Regions from separate parts of the Acinetobacter sp. WCHAc010034 genome, predicted to be linked through region 1. Evidence: predicted binding sites of a transcription regulator. Region 1 holds the regulator's gene; the other holds the start of a gene.
What was found. The regulator PhoB, encoded in region 1, activates phosphate uptake and scavenging genes when phosphate is short. The targets are predictions, from matches to a motif close to TGTCATNAANCTGTCATAA.

Region 1 (15,258 bases):
GATTGAGAAACCAAAATGTTTCATCATGACAGATCGACCTATGAATCTATAAAAATTAGGGGAAAATCGCTGAAGCTTAAAACAGCGCTTCAGATTTAATGCGCACAAGTATGACGGCTTTTCCTGCTGAGCCAAAGCCCCGGACAGGTTTTTTTGATGCATTGCGCTGCCGGGCGGCCATGCCGGAGCAGCTTCAGGATCTGCACAGCAGATTGCCGGCAAAGCGCACCTTCTGCTGCAGGGCCAGCTGCCGGAATGCATCCTGCACCTTCCTGTCGGCCTCGGTCATCAGCTGCTGATTGGCTTCCAGCACGCCCAGCATGCGGTCATACTGCTGCGGAATCTGCACGCAGGACAGCTTTTTGCGTTCAGCATCTGAATCGGCTTTGGCCAGCTGCCCAATCAGCCGGTCAATCGCCGCATTTTCCGCATTCAGCGCCTGCGCAGCTTCGGCAGCCGATGCGTATTTTGGGCCTTCAGCCTGCGGCGCCCGGCTGCAGCCGGCCAGCAGCAGGGCCGCCAGCAAAACGCCGCATTTAGTTTTCATCTTCATGTGCTGTCCTCGTTATGCTGCGCCGTCCAGCCGCGGCATCCTGCAGAATTGAATCGGGCTATTTTAGCAGGCCCGGCGGGCTTGCGCTCAGCGCGCCGGACGCGCCGCCCCGCCGCATCGGTGTATTTTTCTCGCAATCCGGCGCGGAAATCCGCGGTTTTTTACACTTGAACATTTTTCATGCGCTATCATATAAAGGTTTTTGATGAATTTTTTCAGGACCATTGCATGAGCCAAAGTCATATCCGTATTCGGGGCGCGCGCACTCATAACTTAAAGAATGTGTCGCTCGATATTCCACGCGACAAGTTTGTGGTGATTACGGGGCTTTCGGGTTCAGGCAAATCATCCTTAGCCTTTGACACGCTGTATGCCGAAGGCCAGCGCCGCTATGTCGAGTCGCTGTCCGCCTATGCGCGCCAGTTCCTATCGCAGATGGAAAAGCCGGAAGTTGATTCAATTGAAGGCCTCAGCCCGGCAATTGCCATTGAGCAGAAATCCACCAGCCACAACCCGCGCTCCACCGTCGGCACCATCACCGAAATTTACGACTACCTGCGCCTGCTGTATGCCCGCGTCGGCACGCCGTACTGCCCGGAGCATGACCTGCCGATGGTGGCGCAAACCGTGTCGGAAATGGTCGATGCGGTGAAAAGCCTGGACGAAGGCACCGCTTTAATGCTGCTTGCGCCTGTGGTGCGCGACCGCAAGGGCGAATACACCGCGCTGTTTGAACAGCTGCAGGGCCAGGGCTTTGTACGCGCGCGGGTGGATGGCGAAATTATTGAAATTGACGCGCCGCCGGAACTGGACAAAAAGAAAAAGCATACCATTGAAGTGGTGGTTGACCGCTTTAAAGTCCGCGAAGACCTCGGCAACCGCATAGCCGAAAGCTTTGAAACCGCGCTGCGCCTGGGCGGCGACATTGCGGTTCTGTCATGGATGGACGGCGGACAGGCCGACCGCGTGTTCTCCGCCAAGCACTCCTGCCCCGAGTGCGACCGCGCCGTGGCGGAGCTGGAGCCGCGCCTGTTTTCCTTCAACAACCCCTTCGGCGCCTGCCCGGTCTGCGACGGCCTCGGCACGCGCAGCCATTTCAGCGCCGACAAGCTGATTCCGAACAATGCGCTCAGCGTCAGCGAAGGCGCCATCCGCGGCTGGGACAGGCAGCGCCTGTATTACTACAGCATGATCCAGAAAGTCGCCGATCATTACGGCTTCAGCCTGGACACGCCTTGGCATGAGCTGGATGCTGACAGCAAGAAGAAATTCCTCTACGGCACAGGCAAGGAAAAAATTGACCTGAGCTACATTGATGAGCGCGGCCGCCGGCATAGCCGCGTGCAGCCCTTTGAAGGCATCCTGCCGCATCTGGAGCGCCGCTACCGTGAAACCGAATCCAGCTATGTGCGCGATGATTTGGCGCAGTACCTGTCCAACGCCGCCTGCGACGCCTGCGGCGGTTCCCGCCTGAATGAAATTTCCCGCAATGTGCGGGTCAGGGACAAAACCATTGCCGAAATCACCCGGATGTCGATTGGCGATGCCGAGCAGTATTATCAGAACCTGCACTTAACCGGCGCCAAAGGAGAAATTGCCGACAAGATTTTCAAGGAAATCCGCGAGCGCCTGCATTTTCTGGTTTCGGTCGGCCTGAACTACCTCAGCCTGTCGCGTTCCGCGGAAACCCTGTCCGGCGGCGAAGCGCAGCGCATCCGCCTGGCCTCGCAGATTGGCGCGGGGCTGATGGGCGTGATGTACGTGCTGGATGAGCCGTCGATTGGCCTGCATCAGCGCGACAACGACCGCCTGCTGGAAACGCTGGTGCGCCTGCGCGACTTGGGCAATACCGTGCTGGTGGTAGAGCATGATGAAGACGCGATCCGCGCGGCCGACCATATTATTGACATCGGCCCGGGCGCAGGCATCCACGGCGGCCATATCATTGCCGAGGGCACTTATGAAGAGCTGGCGGCCCATGAAGACTCGCTGACCGGCCAGTACCTTTCAGGAAAGCTGAAAATTGCCGTGCCGGAAAAGCGCACCGCGCCGCCGAAGCCCGAAGAGCAGATCAAGCTGCTGGGCGCCGCCGGCCACAACCTGAAAAATGTCGACCTGACCATTCCAATGGGCATTATGACCTGCGTGACCGGCGTTTCCGGCTCAGGAAAATCCACGCTGATTAACCGCACCCTGCTGCCGCTGGCGGCGACGCAGCTGAACGGCGCAACCACCTTAACTGCAGAGAAGTTCGATTCGATTGACGGCCTGCAGTTCCTGGACAAAGTGGTGGATATTGACCAAAGCCCGATTGGCCGCACCCCGCGCTCCAACCCTGCAACCTATACCGGCCTGTTCACCCCGATCCGCGAGCTGTTTGCGCAGACTCAGGAAGCCAAAGCCCGCGGCTACGCGGCTGGGCGCTTCTCCTTTAACGTGAAGGGCGGGCGCTGTGAAGCCTGCGAAGGCGACGGCATGATTAAGGTCGCCATGCATTTCCTGCCGGATATGTATGTGCCCTGCGACGCCTGCCACGGCAAGCGCTATAACCGCGAAACGCTGGAAGTGAACTATAAGGGCCGGAATATTTCCGATGTGCTGGAAATGACTGTAGAAGACGCGATGCATTTCTTTGACGCCATTCCCGTGATTCACCGCCGCCTGGAAACCCTGCATCAGGTCGGCTTGGGCTATATCCGCCTGGGCCAGTCAGCAACGACGCTGTCCGGCGGCGAGGCGCAGCGGGTCAAGCTGGCGCGTGAACTGGCCAAGCGCGATACCGGCAAGACCCTGTATGTGCTGGATGAGCCGACCACAGGCCTGCATTTCCATGACATTGCCAAGCTGCTGGATATCCTGCATGAGCTGCGCAACAAGGGCAATACCATTGTGGTGATTGAGCATAATCTGGACGTGATTAAAACCGCGGACTGGGTGATTGACCTTGGCCCTGAGGGCGGCGCCGGCGGCGGCATGATCATTGCCGAAGGCACGCCTGAAGATGTGGTGAAATCCAAGGTTTCGCATACCGCGAAGTTCCTGAAGCCGCTGCTGAAGTAAGCTGCTCTTTCCATTCAATGCATGATAAAAACGGTGATTCATTCACCGTTTTTATTTTCCGCAATATGCCTAAAAAAATCAAAGATAATGAATCCATAAAATCTTTAACAGCGCTGCTTAACGTCACTAAATTGGGTTTTAAGATTTTAGATAAAGTGCCGTTTATTTATAAACTCAGCCCAAAAGCAAAAACACTTCAAGGCCAATTTTTAGAAATGGCGGATTCTATCGGCTGAACCTGCTCTTTTGAAACATGAGCAAGTGATGAGGATTTTGGCAGATATGGCCTGATCAGGCCATTTGTGTTTTCCTTTCTGGCGCGCTGAATGGACTTGCTATCGTTTAATATGACTATCCTAAAAAACTAAAACTCAAGGAACTTAGCTTCAGCCAAACAAAAGAATTCCGCTGCTTTTCTCCTTTCAAAAGCAGCAGAAAACGGTCAATGTAAAGCAAATCTACAAATCCGTCCGCTAGATAAAAACAGGAATCAAATTAGCCCAAAACAGCATTCTGCCCTTTTGCCTTCGCCCTAAAACGCTGTCTAAGTTACTTAAAAATTCAGGCTTTTTTCAGCCCAGATATGCTAATGTGAAGCCTGAAAATAAGCCTCAGAACAAGATCAAAGGATTGCGCATGCAGGAGCATCAGCCTCTCGTAAATCAGCAGAAATTATGGAAAAATTTTTTATTTTTTCTGCTCCCTTTGATCGCCACCAATATCCTGCAGAACCTGTCCGGCACCATCAATACGGTTTTTGTCGGGCAAATGATGGGCGTGCACGCCATTGCTGCGGTATCCGTATATTTCCCCATCCTGTTCTGCCTGATGGCCTTTGTGATTGGCCTGTCCGCCGGCACGACCGTGCTGGTCGGGCAGGCTTGGGGCGCGCAGAATGTGGAAAAAGTGCGCTGCGTGGTCGGCTCCACCTTATTCATGACCCTGATTGGCGGCACGCTGATTGCCCTGCTGGGCATGCTGTTCGCCAAGCCGGTTTTGCTGGCGCTGGGCACGGCGCCTGACGTGCTGCATCTTTCTGTGCCTTATGTGCAGTGGATGCTGGCCGGCAGCCCGCTGCTGTTTGTCTATATTATCTATACCTCCATTCTGCGCGGCGTCGGCGACAGCGCCACGCCGCTGATCGCTTCGGCCATGACCATCGCCGCCGGGCTGATCATTACCCCGGTGCTGATTTTAGGCAAATTCGGCTTTCCTCAGTTGGGCATTATTGCCCCCGCCATCGCCGCCACCATCGGCGTGCTGATTGCGCTGATTTTCCTGTATGTGTATTTAAACTGGAAAGATCATCCTCTGCGCCCCAACTGGGCCTTAATGCAGCATATCCGCCATCAGCCGGAACTCAGCAGAATCATTCTACGCTTAGGCATTCCGACCGGCATTCAGATGGTCACCACCTCGGTTGCCGGACTGGTGATTGTCGGCTTAGTCAACCGCTACGGCGCAGATGCCACCGCGGCTTACGGCGCAGTCAATCAGGTGCTGAACTATATTCAGTTCCCTGCGCTGTCCATTTCCATCGCGGCTTCCATCTTCGCCTCTCAGGCGATTGGCGCCGGCAAGTCTGAACTGCTGAATAAAGTCACCCGCACCGCGCTGGGCATGAACCTCGCCATTACCGGAACGCTGGTCGCCTTGGCCTATCTGTTCTCTAAATACCTGATGGCGCTGTTTATCACCGATCCGCAGGTGGTGGCGCTGGGCCAGCAGCTGCTGTTTATTGTGCTGTGGTCTATTTTGTTTTTCGGCGCCAGCGCTATTTTCGCTTCCATCATGCGCGCCAGCGGCACAGTCAGCGTGCCGATGATGATCAATATTACCGCCATTCTGCTGGTTGAAGTGCCTTGCGCCTACCTGTTCAGCGCATGGTGGGGCCTGCAGGGCATTTGGCATGCCTATGCTTTGGCTTTTGTCTGCCTGTGCATTGCGCAAGGGTTGTACTATCAGTTTTTCTGGAAGAAAAAAGCCATCAAGGCGCTGATTTAAGGCGGACAGCGCAGCTGTAGGCTGCTAATGCTGATCAGTTAAGCGTAATTTCATTATGACTGATTGATAAATCTCCCCTAACCCTGAGCCACATATGGCGCAAGGCAAAAGAGGGGATGAACAGCATTGCTGTGTAAGGAATTCAATACGGTATTGAATTTCGAAACGCTCCCTCCTTTGAAAAAGGAGGGTTGGGGAGGATTAAAAGTGATTAACTGACTGGCATTACGCAGGCTGCGGGCTGAACAGCGCCATGCCGCGCTTATCTGCCTTTGCTGAATCTGGCCGCCAGCGCCGTCACTTTCTGGTAGCCGGTAGGCAAGATGCGCTGAATCAAATCCAGAGTTTTCGCGTCATTGCCGATCAGCAGGCGGCGCTTGTCTTTCTGCACCGCCTGCAGAATCTGGCGGGCCGCTTCTTCCGGCGGGCAGCGCAGCAGCTTATTGAAGGTTTTCGCGGATTTTTCAGGGTTCATGCCCAGCGCGCGCAGGCTGTCGTTCATGCGGGCCGCATTGGCGATGTTGGTGCGGATGCCGCCAGGATGCACGCACAGCGCGCTCACGCCGCTGTTTTCCATATCCAGTTCCTGGCGCAGCGATTCGGTAAAGCCGCGCACCGCAAACTTGGTGGCATTATAGGCCGACTGCGTCGGCTGCGCGGTCAGGCCGAACAGGCTGGAAATATTGATGATGCAGCCGTCGCCGGTCTGCTTGATTAAAGGCAGGAACTCTTTGGTGCCGTAGACCACGCCCCAGAAGTTGATGCTGACAATCCACTCCAGCTCTTCATAGGCCGCCCCTTCCACCGTTGAACCCAAAGCCACGCCGGCATTGTTGAAAATCATGTTCACCGAACCGTGCTGCTGCACCGTATCCTGCGCCCAGGCGCGCATTTCGTCCAGGCTGGCCACATTGACTTTATGCGTGGTCACGCGCACGCCGCTGCCATTCAGCAGCTCAGCGGTTTGCGCCAGGCCCTGCTCATTGACATCACTTAATGACAGATGGCAGCCCTGCTGCGCCAGCAGCACCGCCAGCTGCTGGCCAATGCCCGAACCGGCGCCGGTAATCGCAGCCACTTTATTGTTGAAATTCTTCATTCTTGTTCCTTTGCTTAAACCGGCCCTGAGCTGGATGCTGCGGCGGCCTTCCGGCTGCATTTTGCGCAGCCTGTGCATCCAATATAGTTTTGACAATATGCATTGTCAATATCATCTCAGGACTGGGCAGGCCGCGCATTTTGCGCAGCAGCAGCGTAGGCGCTGCGCCCTTTTGCTGCTACTATAGGGTCAGGGAATTTTTTTCAGCTTGGCTTGATTTTTTATGACAGAACAGCGCAATACGGCGGAAGCGGAGCACAGCAAAAGCGGCAGGGAGCGCCAGTTCAAAGGCCTGTCGCTGACTGAGCGCAGGCAGCTGCGCCGCGAAAAGCTGATTGAAGCCGGCATTGAGGCCTACGGCACGCACGGCTTTTTCTCAGTCACGGTCAAGGACATCTGCACTGAAGCCAAGCTGACCGAGCGCTATTTTTACGAATCCTTTAAAAAAAGCGAGCAGCTGTTTCAAGCCATTTTCATCCAGCTGATTGATGAGCTGCAGCGCAATGTGATGCAGGCGATCATGCAGGCCTCAGCCGATCCGGAAAAAATGATTGAAGCCGGCCTCAGCGCGCTGCTCAGCACCCTGCAGGACAATCCGCGCATGGCCCGGATTATCTATATAGACGCCATGCTGGTGCAGGAGCTGCATAATCAGGCCACCATTCATGAAACCGTGCAGCGCTTTGACCGCATGATTCACGCCTTTGTCATGCTGATGATGCCGCATATCGACCGCTCCGAACGCGAAATTTCGCTGGTGGCGACCGGCCTGAACGGCTATGTCACCCAAATCGCCATCCGCTGGGTGATGAGCGGCTACCGGCAGCCGATGCAGGAAGTGTTATCTTCCTGCAGCATTGTTTTCTTATCTTTGCTTCAGACCTTTGCCAAAAACGGGCAGGTGGCGAAAAGCAAATAAAGGCTGCGTTTTTGCTGAAAAAATTTGCTGCCCTTTGCAATACAGTCGCTTAAATTTACCGTAAACTGCCCTGAAGCGGATTTCAGGCGGATAAAATTGTCACAAATTCTTTCGAAAACCGGCTGGCCGCGCCTTTTTGCAATGATACTGTCATAATTAATCTTTGTAATAAGCCTGTCATAAATAAAAAACGGTTCACCGTTTACATGAAATAGGGTATTGCGCTGTGAAAGATGACTACATTTTAATTGTCGACGATGAACTCCCGATCCGGGAAATGATCCATACTTCCTTAGATATGGCCGGCTTTCAGTGCCAGCAGGCGGAAGACGCCAAACAGGCCCACCAGATGATTGTGGATCAGCGCCCTGCCCTTGTCCTGCTGGACTGGATGATGCCCGGCGGCGTCAGCGGCGTGGACTTGTGCCGTCGCCTGAAGCGCGATGAGAACCTGTCCGAGATTCCGGTCATTATGCTGACCGCCCGCGGCGAAGAAGACCATAAGGTGCAGGGCCTGGACGCCGGCGCGGATGACTACATGACCAAGCCGTTCTCCACCCGCGAACTGGTCTCGCGCATCAAAGCCGTGCTGCGCCGCTCCAATGCGCTGGGCGGGGAAAAAACCATTGACGCCAACGGCCTGATTCTGGATCCGGTCAGCCAGCGCGTCAGCCACGGCAACTGCATTCTGGAAATGGGGCCGACCGAATACCGCCTGCTGGCGTTTTTCATGACCCATCCTGAACGCGCCTATACGCGCGCGCAGCTGCTGGATCAGGTTTGGGGCGGAAACGTCTATATTGAAGACCGCACCATTGACGTGCACATCCGCCGCCTGCGCAAAGTGCTGGAGCCGTACGGCGCCGACCGCTATGTGCAGACTGTGCGCGGCACCGGCTACCGTTTTTCTACCCGCGCGGATGTCGCTTTAGGTTAGAACTTTTTCAGGTTAACAGCATTTTATGTACGAACCCTACCCCGTCCCCGAGCTTGCGCGCGGGCACAGAAAATTCCGCTACAGCAGCTTATGGGCCTTCGCCAAGCAGGACTTGCGCCTGCTGGCGTTTCTGCTGATTATCGGCGGCTTCATTGGCCTCGGGGTTGGCTATTTCTGGGTCTGCATTTCGGCAGCCTCCGCCATCTTCTTTGCGCAGCAGCTGCGCTCGCTGTATCTGGTCAATGACTGGATTTCCAACCGCCCCTATGACGTGCCGCCGAATCTGGACGGCATTTGGGGCGCGCTGCTGTTCAATGTCTACCGCGCGCAGCGCCAGGAGCGCATTGTGCAGGCGGAAATGGTCGGGCTGATTGACCGCGCGCAGTCGTCGCTGGTCGCGCTGGCTGAAGCGGTGGTGCTGATTGATGAAATGCATCAGATTGAATGGTGGAATCCGGCGGCCGAAAAGCTGCTGGGCATTCAGCCTACTGACCACGGGCGCAGCATTCTGAGCATTCTGCGCCAGCCGAGCTTTATCGAATATTTCAACAATATCGATCAGGCGCCGGATGGCCTGAAAATGAAGTCCACCGGCTTTGATGAGCATTATGTGCAGGTCAAAATGACCCGCTTCGGCGGCGAAAGCCGCCTGCTGGTGGCCTATGACGTCACCCGCATGCACAATCTGGAGCAGATGCGCAAAGACTTCGTCGACAATATTTCGCATGAGCTGCGCACGCCTTTAACCGTGCTCAGCGGCTATATTGAAACCTTTACCGATCAGGAAGACTTGAACCCACGCTGGAAGCGCGCCTTTGACCAGATGCAGTCGCAGACCCGGCGCATGAATGCGCTGGTGAATGACCTGCTGCTGCTGTCGCGCCTGGAAAATGAAAAGAAAATCGCCAAAAATCAGATTATTGACATGCCGGGCCTGATGCATCAGCTGTATGACGACGCGCACGCCTATAATGTCGATTACGGCCATGAGCTGAATCTGGAAATTGACAGCCACTGCGATTTAATCGGCTCCGACACCGAGCTGGCCAGCGCCTTCAGCAATCTTGTCACCAACGCCATCAAATACACGCCCAAAGGCGGCACCGTCACCATCGGCTGGCATGATGACGCCGAGCATGGCTATTTTACCGTGGAAGATACCGGCATCGGCATTGATCCCAAGCATCTGCCGCGCCTGACCGAACGCTTTTACCGCGTCGACAGCGCGCGCAGCCGGCAAACCGGCGGCACGGGCTTGGGCCTGGCCATTGTCAAGCATGTGCTGATGCAGCATCAGGCGCATCTGGAAATTGAGTCCAAGGAAAACCGCGGCTCGATTTTTAAAGTGGTGTTTCCGAAAGAGCGCCTGTATCAGGTCAGCTGATTGCGCCCGGCGCATAGAAAAGCCTGCGCCAGACGCGGGCTTTTTTACGGCAGCTGCCTCAGCGCTCCAGCGCCTATTCCTTGCGCAGCGCCTGCTGAAAGGCCGGACGGCTGCTGATACGCTGCAAAAACGCCTGAATATGCGGATATTTTCCCGGCGACCGCAGCTGCAGCGCCTGCAATGGAAAGCTCATCTGAATATCGGCAAAGCTGAACTGCCCGGCAAAATAGTCATGCTCAGCTAAATAACCTTCTAAAAATTCAATATGGTCTTTCAGGCGCGGCTGCACAAAGCCGGCTTTCACCCCTGCGCTGATTTTCCGCGCAACCGGCCTGATCAGCCACGGCGCATGCTGCGGCGCATTATTCATCACCAGCTGCATGACCAGCAGCGGCATCAGCGAAGCTTCGGCATAGTGCATCCAGTAGCGGTACTGCTGGCGCGCGGAAGCATCAGCCGGCTTGAACAGCCCGGCGTCGTCATAGCTTTCCTGCAGATGCTGCAGAATCACCGCAGATTCGGCAATGCCCTGCCCGCCGTCGGTCAGCACAGGCGCCTTACCCAGCGGATGCGCCGCTTTCAGCTCAGGCGGGCCGGAAAAATTCGGCAGGCGCCTGTAAAACTGGATGCGGTAATCCAGCCCCAGCTCTTCCAGCGCCCATAAAATGCGGAAAGAGCGCGACTGCTCCAGATGATGCAGTATCAGCATTTATTTTTATCCTTGCACAGCTTATTGAACTTAAAAAAGAAAAAGCATTTCCCCTCGGGGAAATGCCTGCAGCTGCTTAAGCCAGAGTGGTATGGATTTCCAGGCTGCGCAGCAGGGTTTTGGTCACCGGCGTCTTGCTGCAGATCTCCAGCACTTTCAGCTGCAGTTCCGCGCTCAGCGGATGGCTGAAATACAGGCGGCGCTCAATCCATTCCGGGCCTTCCCTGCCGGCATGGAAATCCGCCTCCACGCTGAATTCCCCCAGCTCCATGCCCTTATGCTGCGCGTACATGCGCAGGGTAATCATAGTGCAGGAAATCAGCCCGGCGCAGATAAAATCATAGGGCGCCGGCCCCGTATCGCCGCCGCCGAAAGACTCAGGCTTGTCAGTCAGCAGCCGGTGCCCGCCGCTGCTGACCTCTCCCGCCCACGGCGCAGGCAGGCTCTGCACTTTGGCCGATGCAATCAATCCCATATTTTTTCCTTATTTTAATTTCAGCGTATTGCCTGATTTGAATTATCTGGATGCGCGCATTTTATCCGGAAAGGCCGGCGCTTCCAGGCGCGGCCCCTCATAGCCGGCAACCTCGCCAAAGCGCGGATCATGGTTAATCCACTGCTCCCGCGCAATGCGCAGCTCTTCCTGCGTGCGGCCGACAAAATTCCACCACAGCAGGATCGGCGACTCAAACGGCTCGCCGCCCAGCAGCAGTACGCGGCTGCCCGCATGGATTTCAATTTCGGCATGATCCAGCCCCGGCTCCAGCACCACCATATTGTCTTCAGTCAGTTCATGGCCGTTAATTGACGCCGTGCCCTCCAAAGCCATAAAGCCGTATTCAAATTTCGGATTCAGGCTCAGGCGGGTGCGGGTGCTTTGCGCCGCCTGCAGGTCGACGCCCAGCAGTGCTGAATGCACCGCAACAGGGGACTTGGCCGATAAAAACTCGCCGACCAGCACGGTGAAATCTACCCCGTCCCGGCTGACCACAGGCAGTTCAGGATAATGCTCAAAGCGCGGCGCAATATTGATTTTGTCATCCGGCAGCGCAATCCACAGCTGGGCCGCATGCAGATGAGTTTCGGTTTCCGGCGCCACTTCAGCATGCGCAATGCCGTAACCTGCAGTCATCAGATTGACCTGCCGGGGCCGGATCAGCTGCCGGCTGCCCAGGCTGTCGGTATGCATCATGGTGCCTTCAATCATCCAGGTAAAGGTCTGCAGGCCAATATGCGGATGCGGGCCGACATCCAGCCCATCCCCCTGCGGGAAAACCGCCGGGCCGGCATGGTCCAAAAAGCACCATGCGCCAATCATGCGCTTATGCCGGCTGGGCAAAGCGCGCTTAATTACGGTGCCCTGCCCAATCTCTGCGCTGCGCAGCGGAAATTCCTGAATAAACTGATTGATGTATTTTTCACAATCGTCCGAATCGGACAGCTCGGTATAATTGTTATTGCTCATGGTTCTATCCTGAATCTGGCTCATTGGTTGTGTTGCGCTGGATGCGGTCTTTTGCTCAATCATGCCGCCATCTTAGCGGCTGGCGGCGCTGAAGCCCATGCTTCCCTTAATACGCTGAATTGTATAAATAGAACAATATGCTTTTTGTTTTCCGCCGCCAAGCCTTATGCTGGCCCGCATGATGCATTGGATTCAGCGCCGCCGGCGGCTTTACACATTTTGTTATAAATTCAGCTGAAAATACCCAAATTTGGTGAGTTTATTTTTTGCTCAGGCTGTTCATACTGTTTATTCGCCAGTTCTTCTGTTAACAAGGAAGATAACATGACTGCAGACCTACAGATTGGCAACGAAGCCAATCCGGAAGTTCAGGAACAGCGCGCGCCGCGGCAGCATCTGCTGAAGGCCTCAGAATGCAGCCTGCAGAACCGCAGCCGGATTGAACAGGCGCTGGCTGACCGGAAAGCCCGCATTCCTGCGGATTTTCAGCAGGCTTTTCTGAATTTCCAGTATGCGCAGCAGCGCTTTTTCCTGCGCCGCATCAATTTCATTGCCCAGCTGGTTTTCCTGCTCTATTTCTTTGCCGACTGCATTATCCTGCCCGATGTCTACCTGCAGTCGGCCCTGCTCCGCCTCAGCTGCGCGGCGGCCTCGCTGCTGGCCTGCTTTTACCTGTTCAAATTCAAGAAAGACATCCTGCTGCTGGATATGCTCCTGCCGGTCAGCACCGCCCTCAGCATGGCGCTGTGGATGCTGCTGCTGCTGTGGTCGCACAGCCCGTGGGCCAGCTCCTATATTTACGCCTCGGTGATTTTCATCCTGACCGCCAACCTGTGCATACAGGTGCGCTTCAAGCCGGCCCTGTACAGCACGGCCGCGATGAGCCTGCTTGCATTAAGCGGCGCGCTGCTGCAGCAGCTCAGCCTGCAGGAAACCCTGCTGTTCCTGCTGACCTTCAGCCCGATTGCGCTGTTCAGCCTGTACATCAGCTGGAGCAACGCGCTGAACGCCCGCAGGAATTTCCTGCGCAGCCTGCTGGACGACTGGAACCTGCGCAGCTTTAAAAATCAGGCGCATACCGACGAGCTGACCCAGCTCTACAACCGGCGCCAGTTTGTGCATATGGCGGAGCGCAGGATTCAGGAATGGCCCACGCCGGCCAGCACCTGCCTGTTGATGCTGGATGTCGATTATTTCAAAAAAATCAATGACACCTATGGCCATGATACTGGAGACCGCGTGCTGCAGGCGATTGCGGCCACCGCCCGCAAGGAAATGCGCCAAAAGGATGTGCTCGCGCGCTTTGGCGGCGAAGAATTCATCGCCCTGCTTGCGGAAACCCATATTCAGGACGCCATCGTCATTGCCGAGCGCATCCGCCAGCGCATTCAGCAGGAATGCCTGCAGCTGAAGCCGGATCAGCCTTTAAGCTTTACCGTTTCCATCGGCATTTCAGAGCTGAAATCGCATAAGCAGCAGCTGGATGAGCTGGTCAAGCAGGCGGATATCGCCCTGTATCAGGCCAAGGAAAACGGGCGCAACTGCGTGGTGCGCTATCATCCGTCCATGAGCGCTCAGCCCAAGCTGGCGCCGGTGAAAAGCGGCAAGCTGCCGGCCTCCGCCAAGCCGCAGGCGCAGCGCAAAAAAGCAGCCCAGCGCTCATGGTCAATTTTATAAGTCCCGCAGCGCATGCAGGCGCGCCGGCGGCTTTTTTAATGCTCATCCGGCTGAAATCCGCTGCCGATTCTCCGGCCTCAGCCCGGCACTGAGCAGCGCAAATAGCCCGGCTGCGCCCTTTCTATTTTAGCCAATTGAATTAAAATGAAGCCCTATCGAATTTTACCGCCATTGAAGGGCTTTTAATGCAACCTGACCTGCTCTCGACACCGTTTCCGCAGCCTCAAGACCATAAATTCACATTTATTGATTTGTTTGCGGGTGTCGGCGGCTTCCGCATGGCATTGCAGAATTTGCACGGGCGCTGCGCGTTTTCCAGCGAATGGAATAAGCATGCGCAGCGGACTTATGCGCTGAACTACGGCGAGCATCCGGACGGCGACATCACCCAGGATGAAACCAAAGCCAAAATTCCGGAAAAATTCGATATCCTCTGCGGTGGCTTCCCCTGCCAGGCTTTTTCAATTGCCGGCCACCGCAAGGGCTTTCAGGAAACCCGCGGCACGCTGTTTTTTGATGTGGCGGAGATTGCAAGGAAGCACCGCCCCAAAGCGGTTTTTTTGGAAAATGTTAAAAATTTAATCTCGCATGATGAAGGCAACACTTTTCAGGTGATCTGCAACACGCTGGAAGAGCTGGGCTATACCGTGAGCTATAAAGTGCTGAACAGCATGACCCACGCCAATGTGCCGCAGAACCGCGAACGGATTTTCATTGTCGCGCTTGACCCCAAGCAAGTGCCGAATTATCGGAATTTTGAGTTTCCTGAAGAGATTCCCTTGACCCGCGGCATTCAGGATATTCTGGAAAAAGGCCGGGTCGACCCGAAGTATTATTATGCGCCGGGCCACCGCTATTATGCCAAAATGGTGGAAGGCGTGACTTCCAAAGATACGGTCTATCAATGGCGCCGCGTGTATGTTCGTGAAAATAAAAGCAGTGTCTGCCCAACCTTAACCGCGAATATGGGCTCAGGCGGCCACAATGTGCCTTTGATTTTGGATGATTACGGCATCCGCAAGCTGACGCCGAAAGAATGCTTCGCCTTTCAGGGCTACCCGGTGCATGAAATGCGTTTTCCCAAAAAAATGGGGAACTGCGCTTTATACATGCAGGCGGGCAATTCTGTCACCATGCCGCTCATTCAGCGCATTGGCGAACAGATTTTGAAACTGTTTTGAAGTTTTAAGAAGTGAAAGGGGGCTTCCTGCGGGCGCTTAATTCAATGTCTGCCTTAATGGTCAAAGCCGGCTTGTTTTCAAGGTCTAATTGGGCTTAGCATGTTTTTAATTCGCTATAGCTAAGTTTTCTTAAGCGACTCCGCGAAAATCCCTTCAGCTTCCTAGGCCTTTAAGTAAAATAAACTTCGGATACGCGAGTGCGGCATGGATGCCGCACGTTGCCCATCCTTGCGCTGCGTTTAAAAGCAGTGCTTAAAACTGGCTCAGGAC
Region 2 (15,258 bases), 960 kb from region 1:
GCTGCGCACAGGAATGTCCGGGCTGGACTGAGTCTGAGGATGTGAGTTTTTCATGGCGGCTTGGGTCCGGATGATTGCTGTGAGTTTTAAATTTACTTGCCTTGAAACTTCGGGTCGCGGCGCTGCAGCATGGCCATAACGCCTTCCTGAGCGTCTTCGGAACGGAGCAGCGGCTGCAGATGCTGCTGCAGCCGGGCAAAGGCGGCTTCAGGGCCCTGCATTACGCCCTCCTGCGCGGAAGCCAGTGTGGCCTGCACCGCCAGCGGGGCGGCGCGGCAAATCTGCTCCGCCAGCTCAATGGCGCGGGACAGCGGCGGGGCTTCGGTAATTTCATTAATCAGATTCATCTCCAGCGCGGCCTGTGCGGAAAAGCGCTCGCCGGTCAGCAGGAAGCGCATGGCTTTGGCCCAGCCGGCCGCCTGCACAAAGCGCACCGTGGCGCCGCCGAAGGGCAAAATGCCGCGCTGCACTTCCATCTGGGCAAACTGGCAGTTGTCCTGCGCAATCACCAGATCGGCGTTCAGCATCAGTTCAATGCCTGCAGTAAAGCAGTAGCCCTGCACGGCGGCGATCACCGGCTTGGCGCGCTTTCTTGCGCCGGTGCCCCAGGGGTTGATCTGATTTTCCGCAAAATCGAATACGCCCGAGGCAAGCTTGGGCTGCAGTTCCGCAAGATCAAGGCCTGCGGTAAAATGTTCGCCGTGCGCAAAGATCACCGCGCAGCGCAAGCCGGGATGATTTTCATATTCGGTAAGCGCCAAAGACAGCTCATGAATCATCTGGCTGTCAAAGGCGTTGCGCTTTTCTGCCCGGTCGAGGCCAATCAGCATAACCTGCCCGCGGATTTCATGGCTGACGTTTCCTTGATGCTGCATATTCTTGTCCTTCTGCTGTGATTTTTTTATGTACTGATACTTTTTAAACGGCAGTTAGAATACTGTCAATTCATAAAGTGTGACTGCGCAATTCAGCAGCGGGAAAGGCTTAAAAACACCAGAAAAGATGATCCGGCTTTGGCCGCGGCGCTATACTGGCGCAGCAGGGCTGCAGCCATTTGGGGGATAGCATGCTGATAGACTTTCAGCTGGAACAGCAGAAAAAATTTGATGCGCTGGCGCGCCGCATTCTGGACAATCCGCAGGCTTATTTAAGCTTTGATTCAATTGCAGATTTTTATGCAGCCCCGTGGCTGCAGCGGTTTCCGCGCGGCACGGTGTGGACGGCAGCCGGCCTGGACGACGGCGCGGAAGAATACTGCATCCTGATTCAGTATCAGGCGCAGCATTTGCGGATAGACTATGGGCCGCAGCTGGCCGCTGCGTTGCTGGACCGGCAGGGCGTCAGGCATCACTGCCTATTTAAAAAGCGGCCGTGATTCTTTAAAATAGGCGCGCAAGCCAAAGATGCACTTCCAGCGTTGCCTGCAGAGGGATTGTCCGGTTTTGGACATCATGGCGGCATTTCATTGCCATACAGTCAATGACAGCGCCAGAACAGCAGGATTAAATGGGCGCGCAAGATTTTCACTGCGCATTTGACGCGAAATAAGAACAACTAAGACGGATACTCAACAGGAACTCAAAAATGGCACATCAATTTACTGTCAACGTGGCAATTCAGGGCGTTTCACTGGAAGACTTCAAGCGCCTGGCCGCCGATACCTCCTTGCATGAAGCGGTATGCAGGCGCATTCCCGGCGAAAATCTGGAAATTCTGGAATCGCAGAAAACTGGGGATATGTATACCTTAAAGCGCGCTTATAATTTGGATGTCAATATTCCGGACATCGCAAAAAAACTGCTGAAGGATGCCTTCCGCCTGCACCGCACCGATGTCAGCGACTTGGCCAAGATGACTTCGGAAGTGATTTTAGACCCGAACCTGCCGCTGGAAGCGCGCTGCCAGCGCCAAGTGACCGGCGATGCATCACAGATTCAGTTCCAGCTGGAATGGACGGTGAAAGTGAAAGTTCCGCTGATTGGCGGCCTGCTGGAAAAGCATGCAGAAGCTGAAATCCGCCGTTTCAGCCAGCTGGAGCTGGAAATTGTGGAAGATGAGCTGCGCAAGAATTTGTCAGCTTAAGAAGATCTGCCTTGCTCCGAAGCGGACTGAGGCTGATTTGCAGAATGCCCGGTGCGCCTCATCGGGCATTTTGCATTTTATGCGGCGGCGCGGCCGGCCATGCGGGCTATTTGAAAACCATAAAAGCGGCTGCAGATACTCGGCAGAATGATCGGCCTATTTTTCCTGCTAATGCTCACTTAAAAACGCAGAAAATACGGCAGCATGGATAATGCAATGCCAATCATGCTGAGAAAAATGCTGCTTTCGATAAAATAGGGGAAAATCATTAGCGCTAAGCCTGCAGCAAAGGGCACCGTCATTTTCTGCTTTTTGCCATACAGAAAGTAGCCTAAGCCAATCGAGCTGAAGATAACGCCGAGAAAAAGCTGGGTCGCATTCATTGTGATGTGCCGAAGGTTATTTTTATCAGGTAAATATTATGCCAAGATTCTTAAATGAAAATGATAGAAGCTGAATTAAATATCCAATACGATGCTATTCATTATTCTTGCAAAAAAATTATAGGTTCCGATGAGCGTGATTTTACCTGTAGCGCAGCGTGGCGAAGAGATTTTAAAGCTTAAAGCGGCGTCCGTCGCAGACGCGGAATTTAACAGTGAATGGCTGCGGCAGCTGTCTTCTGCTATGCATGCCACCATGCTTGAGCGTAATGGCGTAGGCGTCGCCGCACCGCAAGTGTATATTTCCAAGCGGGTGATTATTGTGGCATCGCGTCCGAATCTGCGTTATCCAGATGCGCCTGAAATGGAGGCGGTGGTGATGGTTAATCCCGAAATTTTAGCGTTTTCTCAAGCTGTGTGTTTGGGGTAAGAGGGCTGTTTAAGCGTGCCGAATGAGCGCGGGCAAGTTGAGCGTGCGCAAAGCATACGGGTGCGTTATTTCACACTAAATGGCAAGAAAGTTGAGGCGGAATTTTCAGGTTTTCCTGCCCGTATTATTCAGCATGAAGTTGATCATTTGGATGGGGTGCTGTTTGTAGACCGATTGACTGCTTAAAAATTATCAAATGATGAAACCCTATAATAAAAACTTAAAGCAGCCGTCTCGTGATTTGCGCAGCAGTATGACGGATGCAGAACAGCTGCTGTGGCAGAGATTAAGGCGTAAGCAAATTTTAGATCTGCAGTTTTATAGGCAGAAGCCGATGCTAAATTTTATTGTGGATTTTTATTGCCCAGCAGCGAATTTGGTAATTGAGTGTGATGGAGGGCAGCATTACACAGAAGAGGGTTTAGATGCAGATCAAAATCGGGATAAGGCTTTGAGTGAATTAGGGCTTATGGTTCTAAGATTTTCAAATAGTCAGATTTTGACTGAAACGGATGCTGTTGTAGAGCAGATTTATTGTGTTGCGGAGTTTAGGCTGGAATCCCCCTAAATCCCCCTTTTGCAAAGGGGGACTTCACGCGAATTTAATGTCGGTATTCAATTCGCGGAACTCCCTCCTTTTTAAAGGAGGGTTGGGGAGGATTAGCTATTTTAGAGATCATCAATTTGATCGTATTCTGTGTCAATTTGATTCGTGGTGTAATGTATAGTCTGAGTATGAAAATCATCTGCTTGAGTTTTATATTGTGCAAAAAATACAGGATTATTTGGTGTGCTTTTAGAAAGACTTAGATCTATATAAGTAACCTCGTAACAATCTGGTTCTCGCCTAACAATTTCGGCTAGTTTTTGCAAATATGGTGAGAACTTTTGATATTCTAGTTTTAAAGTAGAAGGATCAACTGCTAATTCAGTGATAGGTGCTATAGAATATTTATATTTTACATTAGTTTGAAATTTATCTTTTATTTGTGTAGCTTCTAGTTCAAAAGAATTCTGTTTTAATTTCATTTGAAAATATTTTACGTTGCGCCCTTGTAAAGTCTGCATTATCTGCTCTATATCATCTTTTGGGGCTTTTAATCCAAAATATATAGCTGTTACGGCTCTGAAATCGTATATATTTGAGCCCTGATTTTCTGTAATGACCCGTAATTCATTTTCGTAATTCCAACGTTGAGATTTAAATCCAAGCATTATTTTAATTAATTTATCAGGATCATTTTGATTTATAACAGTTGAAAGATCAAAATTAGGAATTTTATTTGAATATTGGATATCGAAAAAGCGATGTTTAGGGTCCTGCTTTGATAAAAGTTTTTCCAGATTATATTCTATACAAAAACCTTTATGACTATCAGCATAATGTGCCCAAAGAAGTTCATCATTATAACACTTACTTAATGAGAAAATACCAAGCTTGGTATCTTTCATATCTATAATATTTGTAAGGCTTTGCTCAATTAAAGCTATATTGTTTTTGTGTTGATAAAAAACATTCTTGAGAATGTTAATTTGTTGTTGATAACTATTGCTAGTTATTAGTCCTTCGCAAGGGTCGTTGAGTTGCTTTGTATTTGATGCCCAAAACTCATTATTTTTTAAGGACTTTAAATCTCTTTCAAATGCACCGCCACGATATTTATATACAAACATATGTAAACTCTTCTGGGTTTATTAAAATTATAAGTCTATATTGTTATTTTTCTGAAATTCAATTGTAATCATTTTTGCTTATATTAATCCCTCCCAACCTCCCTTTAAAAAAGGGAGGAGCTGTCACGTAATTCATTTAATCACATGATAAAGTCCCCCTTTGCAAAAGGGGGATTTAGGGGGATTCTAAGATTAACAAATCAAGAAACCGAATCATCCAAATTCGGCGCTAACCAGCGCTTCGCCTCATCCAGCGTCCAGCCTTTACGCTGCGCATAATCTTCCAGCTGGTCGCCGGAGATTTTGCCCACATTAAAGTATTCACTTTGCGGGTTGGCATAGTAAAAACCGCTGACAGATGACGGCGGCCACATCGCAAAGCTGCTGGTCAGGTAGGTGCCAATCTTATCGGTCGAACCCAGCCAGTTAAACAAAGAGGCTTTCTCAGAGTGTTCAGGGCAGGCAGGGTAGCCCGGCGCAGGGCGGATGCCGACATACTTTTCTTTAATCAGCTCTTCATTAGACAGCTGCTCATCGGCCTGATAGCCCCAGAACTCCTTGCGGATGCGTTCATGCAAATGCTCCGCAAAAGCTTCGGCAAAACGGTCACCTAAAGATTGCGCCAAAATTGCAGAATAATCATCCCCTTTGGCCTTGTACTCATTGGCCATTTCTTCCGCGCCAAAAATTGACACGGTAAAGCCGCCCAAATAATCCTGCGCCTGATCTTTCTTCGCCACAAAGTCCGCCAGCGACAGGTTCGGCTTGCCGGTGACTTTGTCAGACTGCTGACGGATATGATGGAAGGTGTGAGTCACCGCAGCGCCATTTTCATCGTACACTTCTACAGAATCTGCAGCAGAACGGTTGGCCGGGTAGATGCCAAACACTGCACGTGCATCGAAGCGTTTATTCTCAATGATGTCTTTCAGCATCTCTTGCGCTTGATTGTACAAGTCAGTTGCCGCTTCACCGACCACTTCATCTGTTAAGATTGCTGGGAATTTACCCGCCAAACTCCATGAAATAAAGAATGGTGTCCAGTCAAAATATTCCACCAACGTTTCAAGCGGATAATTGGTGATGGTCTGCGTGCCGATAAAGTTTGGCTTGGCAGGCTTATGGGCTGCAAAGTCAATTTTCAGGCCATTTTCAACAGATTCAGCATAAGTCAGCTTGGCTGCTTTCGGCTGCTTATTGGCAATACGCTCACGCACTTTTTCATATTCAGCACGCGTTTCTTCAACAAACTTCGGCTTCATTTCTTTGGACAGCAATGTCGTTGCCACACCCACCGCGCGCGAAGCATCGGCCACGTAAATCACCGCATCATTTGAATATTGCGGGTCAATTTTAACGGCGGTATGCGCTTTGGATGTGGTTGCGCCGCCAATCAATAGCGGAATGTTAAAGCCCTTGCGCTGCATTTCCTTGGCGACAAACACCATTTCATCCAGCGACGGCGTAATCAGGCCGGACAGGCCGATAATATCGACTTTTTCATCAATTGCGGTCTGCAGGATTTTTTCCGCAGGCACCATCACGCCCAAGTCCACAATGTCATAGCCGTTGCAGCCCAGCACCACGCCGACAATGTTTTTGCCGATATCATGCACGTCGCCTTTCACGGTAGCCATCAGCACTTTGCCTTTGGACTGGCTGCCGGATTTTTCCGCTTCAATGTACGGGTTCAGCCAAGCCACCGCCTGCTTCATTACGCGGGCGGATTTCACCACCTGCGGCAGGAACATTTTGCCTGAACCGAACAGGTCGCCGACCACGTTCATGCCGTCCATCAGCGGGCCTTCAATCACGTCCAGCGGGCGCTTGGCCTGCAGGCGCGCTTCTTCGGTATCTTCATCAATAAATGCGGTGATGCCTTTGACTAAGGCGTATTCAAGGCGCTTTTCAACCGTGTCATTGCGCCATTCAAGGTTTTCAACCTGCTTTTGCGCAGCGCTTTGGCCGCGGTACTGTTCAGCCACTTCAAGCAGCTTTTCAGTGGCTTCCTGGCCGCTTTCGCCCTGATTCAGGTTCAGGACAACGTCTTCAACCGCGTCTTTCAGCGCTTTAGGAATGTCATCGTAAATCGCCATCTGGCCGGCATTGACAATGCCCATGGTCATGCCTTGCTTGATGGCATGATAAAGGAACACTGAGTGAATTGCTTCACGCACCGGCTCGTTGCCGCGGAACGAGAACGACACGTTGGACACGCCGCCGGAAATCATTGCATGCGGCAGGTTCTGCTTGATCCAGCCGGTCGCTTCAATGAAGTCCACCGCATAGTTGTTGTGCTCTTCAATGCCGGTTGCCACGGCAAATACGTTCGGGTCAAAAATGATGTCTTCAGCAGGGAAGCCTACATCATTGACTAAAACATCATAAGAGCGCTTGCAGATTTCGCGCTTGCGGGCAGCTGTATCGGCCTGGCCGGTTTCATCAAAGGCCATGACAATAATGGCCGCGCCGTACTGGCGGCACAGGCGGGCTTTTTCGACAAACTCGTTATAGCCTTCTTTCAGCGAAATGGAGTTCACCACCGGCTTGCCCTGCACGCATTTCAGGCCGGCCTCAATGATTTCCCATTTCGATGAGTCAATCATGACCGGCACTTTGGAAATTTCAGGCTCAGACGCCACCAGATTCAGGAAATGCACCATCGCATTCTGCGAATCCAGCATGCCTTCATCCATGTTGATATCGATGATCTGCGCGCCGGCAACCACTTGCTGCAAGGCAACATCCAGCGCTTCGGCAAAGTTTTCTTCACGGATCAGGCGCAGGAATTTTTTCGAACCCGTCACGTTAGTGCGTTCACCAACGTTCACAAACAGAGAATCATCGGTAATGTTGAACGGCTCTAAACCGCTTAAACGGCAAGCAGGTTTGGTTTCAGGCACTTGGCGTGGCTTGATGTCTTTTACAGCATTGTAAATGGCGCGGATATGATCAGGGGTTGTACCGCAGCAGCCGCCTGTGATGTTGATCAGGCCGCTTTCCGCAAATTCTTTAATAAATGCCGCCGTTTCTTCAGGGGTTTCATCATAGCCTCCGAAAGCGTTCGGCAGGCCTGCGTTCGGATGCGCGGAGACAAAAGTGTCGGCAACGTCAGACACGGTTTTGATGTGCGGGCGCATGGCGTCTGCGCCCAGCGCGCAGTTGAAGCCGATGGACAGCAGGTCGCCGTGGCGCACCGAGTTCCAGAAGGCTTCGGCGGTCTGGCCAGTCAGGGTGCGGCCTGAAGCATCGGTAATGGTGCCGGAAATCATCAGCGGCAGTTCGCGGCCAATCTGCTGGAAGACTTCCTTCACCGCAAAAATGGCCGCTTTGCAGTTCAGCGTATCAAATACGGTTTCGATCAGCAGAATGTCTGCACCGCCTTCAATCAGCGCGTGCGCGGCTTCAATGTAGTTTTCTTTCAGTTCATCAAAGGTAATGTTGCGGAAAGCCGGGTCGTTGACATTCGGTGAAATGGAGCAGGTGCGCGATGTCGGCCCCAGCACGCCCGCGACAAAGCGCGGCTTGTCCGGCGTGGAGTATTTTTCGCAGGCGGCTTTGGCCAGGCGGGCGGCTTCGAAGTTGATTTCATGCACCAGATCTTCCATATGGTAATCTGACATGGAAACGCGGGTGCCGTTGAAGCTGTTGGTTTCAATGATGTCTGCGCCTGCATCCAGATAGGCTTCGTGAATGCCCTGAATAATCTGCGGTTGGGTCAGTACCAGCAGGTCATTATTGCCTTTGAGGTCAGAGGCCCAGTCTGCAAAACGCTCGCCGCGGTAGTCGGCTTCTTCTAATTTATGGCGCTGAATCATGGTTCCCATCGCACCGTCAATAATCAGGATGCGTTTGGCGAGAAGCGCTCTCAGCGTGGCAAGCGTGGACATAAATAACCCCAATCCGATGGAATATAAAATCGGCGATATATTAACAGAATTCAGGCGCTTTTTACGGATACTCGCCAGTTATGGGCTGCGCTGAACCAGCTTTGCTGAATATTTAGCCGTAGCGCCCTGCGCAGAATAGCCAGCCAAAGCGGCGGTCTGCTTAATGAAGCTGCAGCATTAATGCGTCATTATGGTGCTCGGGCAATCTTTTGTAATAATCCGCCATGAAATATTTCAAAAATATTTAAGCCTTGAAATATTTCAGGTTTATCCTTTTAAGTGCGCAATATTTGAAAACAAATATTTGATTTTTATAATTTAAGTTGAAGGATGGCGCGGGCGCGCCGGCAAGAATTAAATGCAATAAAGTATGAAAAACTGCTTTATATGACAGCGCTTTGTCATATAATTGTCACAATTTAATTGAACAATATGGGGATTCTTAAATCCTCCATTCCTGCTTGCATGAATTCTAATCAAACTCCCGTAGATTCAGCACAACCATCGACTGCCGCTAAGAAGTCGACGAATGTTCATGTGCCTACACCGAAATTTTTTATGCCGGTGTTTTTAACCGTTATTATTTCAACGCTTATTTATATTGGATTTCAATTAACTGCTGATTTGGCGCATGTTCCCGCGTTAAGCCTGTATTCCATGATTCTGCTGGGCACAGCTTTGTTCATTGCGCTCGGCTTTGAGTTCGTCAACGGCTTCCATGATACCGCCAATGCGGTCGCTACGGTGATTTACACCAATGCGCTGTCTGCGCCGGTTGCGGTGATGTGGGCAGGCTTCTGCAACTTCCTGGGCGTAATGGTCGCCAGCGGCGCGGTTGCCTACGGCATTATCGCCCTGCTGCCGGTGGAACTGATCATGAATGTCGGTTCCGGCGCAGGCTTTGCCATGGTTTTCGCCATGCTGATCGCTGCCATTTTATGGAACTTGGGCACGTGGTTTTTGGGGATTCCAGCTTCAAGCTCGCATACGCTGATTGGCTCGATCCTTGGCGTCGGCATTATGAACTACCTGCTGAACGCAGGCAGCGGCGCCAGCGGCATTGATATGGAGCAGGTGCTGAAAGTCGGCAAAGCGCTGCTGTTCTCGCCGCTGATCGGCTTTGCATTCGCTGCGCTGCTGTTCCTGCTGGTGAAAAAAGTCTTCAGAAAGCAGCTGGAACTGTTCCAGCCGCCGGAAGGCAACAAGCCGCCGCCGCCGCTGATCCGCGCTATTCTGATTTTCACCTGCACAGGCGTAAGCTTTGCGCACGGTTCAAATGACGGCCAGAAAGGCATGGGCCTGATCATGCTGATTCTGATCGGCTGTGTGCCGCTGGCTTATTCATTGAATAAAAACTTAGATGACAAGCATATTCAGTCTTTCGAGCAGCTGTCCGTGCAAACTGCAGCGGCGGTTTATCCGCAGCATGCGCAGATTGCCGATGAACAAGCCCGTGAAGTCCTGACCAAATACATTCAGACCAAAGAAGTGAATGCTGAAGTTGTTCCCGCTTTGGCAAGCCTGACGGGCCATTTGGGCGAGCGCGTTGCGCAATACGGCGGCGTGGATGAAATTCCTGAAGCGCAAGTTTCGGTGATCCGCAACGACATGTACCTCAGCACGACGGCATTCAAGCGCCTGGATAAAGCGGATCAGCTGCCGGCGATGACGGCTGAGCAGAAGAAAACTGTGAAGGCGTACCGCAGCAATCTGGATTCATTCCTGCAGTACATTCCAACATGGGTGAAAGTTGCGGTTGCTTTGGCATTGGGCTTAGGCACGATGGTCGGCTGGAAGCGCATTGTGGTGACTGTGGGCGAGCGCATTGGCAAAAACCACATGACTTATGGCCAAGGCATGTCGGCTGAGCTGGTGGCGATGTCAACAATTGCAGCGGCTGATGGCCTCGGCATGCCGGTATCCACCACGCATGTCCTGAACAGCGCGGTTGCGGGCACCATGGTGGCGAACAAATCCGGCCTGAATGCGCAAATGGTGCGCACCATTCTGTCGGCATGGGTGTTCACTTTGCCGGCAACCATCTGCCTGTCAGGCGCACTGTACTGGCTGCTGCTGAAAGTCTTCTAAGCATTTGCCTAGATTGCACAGAGATCAAAAAACGCTGCCTTGGCAGCGTTTTTTTATGGATTGGAGAACAGCTTGAGGCTGAAATCATCTTGCGGGTTTACCGCTTTTTCAGCTTGCCCAGCACTTTGTCAAGCGGCAGCTTTTCCGCGGCGAAACCATATACCGCGGCGAAAGGCAGCGCTGTGCGGGCTAAATAGGCGACACGCCATAAGCCGCCGTGATTGGCGCCTTTCATCATCAGCTCCAGCGGATGCGCGAGTTCCACTTCCGGATTGGCCGCCGACTTTGGACTGCGCAAATCATGCACCCACAGCGCCGCCATAATCGCATTGGTAGTTTCCGGCTTGAAGGCTTCCACATCAAACAGGCTGGCGCCGTTAAAGGCCGCTTTCAGCAGCGGGTTTTTCGTCACGGAATGCGTTGTGGTGGATGGCGCAATATTAATGCTGACCCGCTGGCCCTGATGGCGCGCCAGTGTTGCGCGCCACTGCTGAATGCGCTTGGCCAAAGCGTAGTTCGGGCCTTGCTCCACCACCAGGCAGTCGGCAATGCCGTAGTTTTGGCCATTGTCTGAAGCAATCAGGCCGTGCAGGTTTTTTCTGAACAAATTTTGGCGCGAAAGGGCGGAAATGCCGGTGCTGATCAGCTGCTGCGCTTTAGAGCGCTGCGCAAACTTATCGGTGGAGGCCTCAATCACTTCTGCGGGCACGGCATAGACATCGGTCGGGGTGCACATATACATCAGGCTGGTGCCGGCCTTGTGCGCGCTGACATGCTGCATAATCGCATCCATCGCCATGGAAACACGCACATGCTTTTCGCCGTCCAAATAGGCGATAGCGGCCAAATCCAGCTGATCAGGGTTCTGCAGCAGCCACTGCGCAATTTCCGGAATCTGCGTCAGCAGGTTGGCGCCTAACTTTTCCTTCAATACAGCCGCAGGCGTATCTGCAGCAAGCGCTTCCGCGCTTGGCGCATACAGCGTGGCATTGCCTTTGCGGACCGTGTCTAAAATCCGGCCCCAAACGCGGCTGTTCGGCAAATCTACCGCAACAATATTGGCCTTCCATTTGGACAGCCAGGTCAGCGGGCCGGCTTCAGAAGCCGCGCCGAATAACACCATGGTGCGGTCAGACAGGTCGAACCATTCCGGATGGGCGGCCGCTTCCCTCAGGGCATCGGCATGGCTCGGCTCTACAATGCCGGCATCCTGCCATTTCTGAATCTGCGCCAGCAAGGCGTCGCCCCGCAGCTTCTGGCCATGATAGGGCACATGCCATTCCGGCGCTTCAGTACTTTCGCCTTTCAGCTTGATGGTATGCAGCGGCTGCGCGTCCAGCTGCATGACATTTTTCAGCAGATGCTTTTCGCCGTTGCGGAAAAACTCGAAGGTATGGTGCGCTTTATTCAGGCCGGCTTCGGCAATCTGAATCGGCTTGCCGGCGTTCTGAATGCCTTGCTCAACCAGCGCCTTAAAATAGCGCGGGTACTGCTTGCGCCAGTTTTTTTCTGCAGTGGCCTGCAGCGAAGCGCTGTGGTCAACGCTGGCTAAGGCTTCCGCAATAATTTCCCGGCCGGTTTTAGAGGTGCTGGGCTTGTGCTTTTGCGCTGGGTTTGGAAACTGAAGACCGTCTATGGAGCTGGACATGCAAAATATCTCACGTGATCTAATTATTAATATACAGATGTATACATTATCTATGCCAGATCGTTTTCCGGAGTGGCAATAACTTACAAAATTGCATGAACTGCTGAAGAAAATAGCTAGGCAGCTGTCTGGGCGGCATCCAAAGAAAAGCCTTCATATCTGAAGGCTTGCGCATGCATTAGGCTCAGCAGCGGCCCTTTTTGGCCTGTCCAGGCGGGCAGAAGCCGCCATGATCATGCGGGTAATGGCCCCAGTCCGGGTCAACGGTAATGCTGCCTTCCCGGGTATGCACGGCGCATGCGGACAGGGCGCTGAAGCACAGCATGCTGAGCGCCATGATGATTCTTTTCATTGCGGTATCCCTCTTTATATTTATATTTGCGGCTGCGCTTTTATTTTAAGCAATTTGCGTAGGAAGGCGCAGTGAAATTTGCTGCTGCGGCGCAAAGACTGCCCCATAAAGCACTGCATTTACGAACTGTTGCAAAATAAACTGCTGAAAATGGATTGAAATGTGATTTGCATCACACTTATTATAATGGCTAAGAAAAACAAAAAGAACGGGCAGGCTTACTTATGAACAGATCCAATCAGGTATATATCTTCAATGCGCATAAATCAGGCTTCGCCTCCGCGGTTTTTTCCAGCTACCGGCAGGCCGAGGGATGGATCAAGCGGAATTACTTAAGCGGAATTTTGACGGAGTATCCGCTGAATCAAAGCTGCTATGACTGGGCTAAGGCGCATGGCCATTTTAAGGAGCGCTCTGCAATTGACCGCGCGCCGATTTTCATTGCCAAATTTGTTTCGGCTTATCAAAAAAACTGGCATTTTTCGCATGGCCAGCTGATGGAAAGCATAGATGGCTGATGCAGCGCGGCGTATTGGCCAATAAAAAAGATGCCGGCGGCATCTTTTTTTAGCGCGTTTTTGTCTGTCAGATGGCGCTTAAAATGGCATCTGCAGCAGCTTATTGAAGAAATGCGGAAGCAGGCGCGGCTCAATAATAATGGTCATGATCACCCCGTAAGCTGCGCCCCACAGATGCGCGCTGTGATTGACATTGGAATTGCCGCGCTTGCCTGACCAGATGCTGTAGGCAACATACAGCACCGCAAAAATAATGGCTGGAACCGGAATGAAAAATACAAAAATCAGCTTCCACGGCTCAAACAGGATATAGGCAAACAGCACCGCGGAAACCGCGCCGGAAGCGCCTAAGCTGGCCCAGCGCGCATCATTTTTATGCTGCAGGTAGCTGGGAATAATGGCAGCGATCAAGCCGCCCAGATAGAACAGCACAAAGCCCAGGTCATAAAAATACTGGCGGTAAAACGCTTCAATAATGCTGCCGAAAAAGAACAGGGTAATCATATTGAACAGCAGGTGCGTGCCGTCCGCATGCACAAAGCCATGCGTGATGAAGCGGTCAAACTGGCCGCGCTGCATTGCCGGAGGCCAGAAAATCAGGCGGTTCATAATGTTCTGGTTTTGAAAGGCAATGAAGGAAACAATGACCGTAATCAGGATGAGGATAACGGTGTGGTTCAAAGCTGAATCAAGCATAAATTGGCGTTCAAATGAGCAGTATTTGTCGCCCATAATGCCATTAATTTAAGCGTCAGCGGGAACTTTCAGGATAATTCCGACAATTTTGGTTGATTTTTTCGTAATGCACCGCATCTTCAGTTAAAATAGCGGCTTCAGCATGAGGAAATATTGTTATGTCGACTGAGAATACCAGCACTGCAGTTGCAGAAGAGATTCCAAATTTATTGATTACACCCAATGCGCAAGAGTACTTAAAAGACTTGCTGGAAAAACAAAACACGCCGGGCATTGGTGTACGTATTTTTGTAGAACATCCTGGTACACCGCGCGCTGAATGCTGCATGGCTTACAGTGCGCCTGAAGAAGTCGTGCCTACAGATTACAAGCAGGAATATCCTGATTTTCCTGCCTTTGTTGATGCGCCATCTATTCCTTATCTGCTGGATGCAGTCATTGATTACAATAAAGACCGCTTTGGCGGCCAGCTGACGTTCCGCGCGCCGAACTCGAAAGTGCCGCGCGTTGGCCCGGATGCCTCTGTAGAAGAGCGCATTACCTATGTGCTGCAGTCAGAAATCAACCCGGGCTTGGCGGGGCATGGTGGCAACTGCGCACTGGTGAAAGTGGTTGATGACGCTGAACATGGCCTGACCGCCGTGCTTAAATTTGGCGGCGGCTGTCAAGGCTGTTCTGCCATTGATGTGACTTTAAAGCAGGGCGTTGAAACCACTTTAAAGCAGCATGTGCCTGAACTGATGCAGGTGGTGGACGAAACTGACCACAGCCAGGCGGAAGGCGCTTATTTCAAGTAAGCCGGCCTGAATGAAATGAAAATAGCCTCTCAATAGAGGCTATTTTTATATGCATTATCTGTAAAAATAATGAGAATAATTATCAATAGTAATTGCAATATGTTTATCGTTTGTTAAAATCCGCGCATAAATTTACTTTATTTCTCCATTATTTGACTGGGTGTGGGTATGAATAAACAGTTATTGCAATCTGCTTTGGCGCTTTCTGTTGCAGCGGTTATGAGCGCTGCGGCGCAGGCAAAAGATGATGCGCAGCAGCATGCAGCTAAACTGGAAACCATTGTTGTGACTGCGAGCAGTCAGGCTGTAGATGCTAAAGAAGCGCCGGCAAGCATCAGTGTAATTACGCGTGAAGAGATTGAAAAACAGCCCGTAGGCAGTCTGGGCGAGCTGCTCAGCAAAGTTCCCGGTGTAACAGGCGGAATCAGCCCAACGGGCGAGGGTTCAAAAATCAAGCTGCGCGGCTTGCCCGACAACTACACGCTTATTTTGGTGGATGGAAAGCGTATCGGCTCTTCCCGCGATACCAACTACCGTCCGGACTTGGGCCGCCAGGATTTAAACTGGATTACGCCGGATATGATTGAGCGGATTGAAGTTGTCCGCGGCCCAATGTCCTCACTGTATGGTTCTGATGCAATGGGCGGCGTCATTAATATTATTACCAGAAAAATTCCAAGTGTGTGGGGCGACAATGTCA

Region 2: BEN74_RS07025 (inorganic phosphate transporter) is a predicted target of PhoB. The motif match lies at 8,859-8,877, and genes of this name have one in related genera.

What each region holds. Positions count from the first base shown of each region.
Region 1 is NZ_CP032279.1:2,088,315-2,103,572, reverse strand. Features, by position in the region: gene BEN74_RS11650 (DUF475 domain-containing protein) at 1-27, opposite strand, end outside; gene BEN74_RS11645 (hypothetical protein) at 194-553, opposite strand; gene uvrA (excinuclease ABC subunit UvrA) at 782-3,613, shown strand; gene BEN74_RS11630 (hypothetical protein) at 3,631-3,849, shown strand; partial or broken gene BEN74_RS11625 (IS30 family transposase) at 3,810-3,947, opposite strand; gene BEN74_RS11620 (MATE family efflux transporter) at 4,250-5,617, shown strand; gene BEN74_RS11615 (SDR family NAD(P)-dependent oxidoreductase) at 5,880-6,716, opposite strand; gene BEN74_RS11610 (TetR/AcrR family transcriptional regulator) at 6,940-7,635, shown strand; gene phoB (phosphate regulon transcriptional regulator PhoB) at 7,862-8,572, shown strand; gene phoR (phosphate regulon sensor histidine kinase PhoR) at 8,598-9,956, shown strand; gene BEN74_RS11595 (glutathione S-transferase family protein) at 10,030-10,665, opposite strand; gene BEN74_RS11590 (OsmC family protein) at 10,742-11,140, opposite strand; gene BEN74_RS11585 (pirin family protein) at 11,183-12,130, opposite strand; gene BEN74_RS11580 (GGDEF domain-containing protein) at 12,455-13,807, shown strand; gene BEN74_RS11575 (DNA cytosine methyltransferase) at 13,993-14,988, shown strand.
Region 2 is NZ_CP032279.1:1,131,874-1,147,131, reverse strand. Features, by position in the region: gene BEN74_RS07070 (alpha/beta fold hydrolase) at 1-54, opposite strand, end outside; gene BEN74_RS07065 (crotonase/enoyl-CoA hydratase family protein) at 93-875, opposite strand; gene BEN74_RS07060 (hypothetical protein) at 1,067-1,375, shown strand; gene BEN74_RS07055 (DUF2505 family protein) at 1,585-2,082, shown strand; gene BEN74_RS07050 (amino acid transport protein) at 2,262-2,465, opposite strand; partial or broken gene def (peptide deformylase) at 2,596-3,081, shown strand; gene BEN74_RS07040 (endonuclease domain-containing protein) at 3,095-3,463, shown strand; gene BEN74_RS07035 (DUF2971 domain-containing protein) at 3,565-4,569, opposite strand; gene metH (methionine synthase) at 4,770-8,459, opposite strand; gene BEN74_RS07025 (inorganic phosphate transporter) at 8,925-10,547, shown strand; gene BEN74_RS07020 (hypothetical protein) at 10,645-12,195, opposite strand; gene BEN74_RS19390 (hypothetical protein) at 12,380-12,547, opposite strand; gene BEN74_RS07015 (hypothetical protein) at 12,772-13,065, shown strand; gene BEN74_RS07010 (rhomboid family intramembrane serine protease) at 13,144-13,761, opposite strand; gene nfuA (Fe-S biogenesis protein NfuA) at 13,920-14,558, shown strand; gene BEN74_RS07000 (TonB-dependent receptor domain-containing protein) at 14,727-15,258, shown strand, end outside.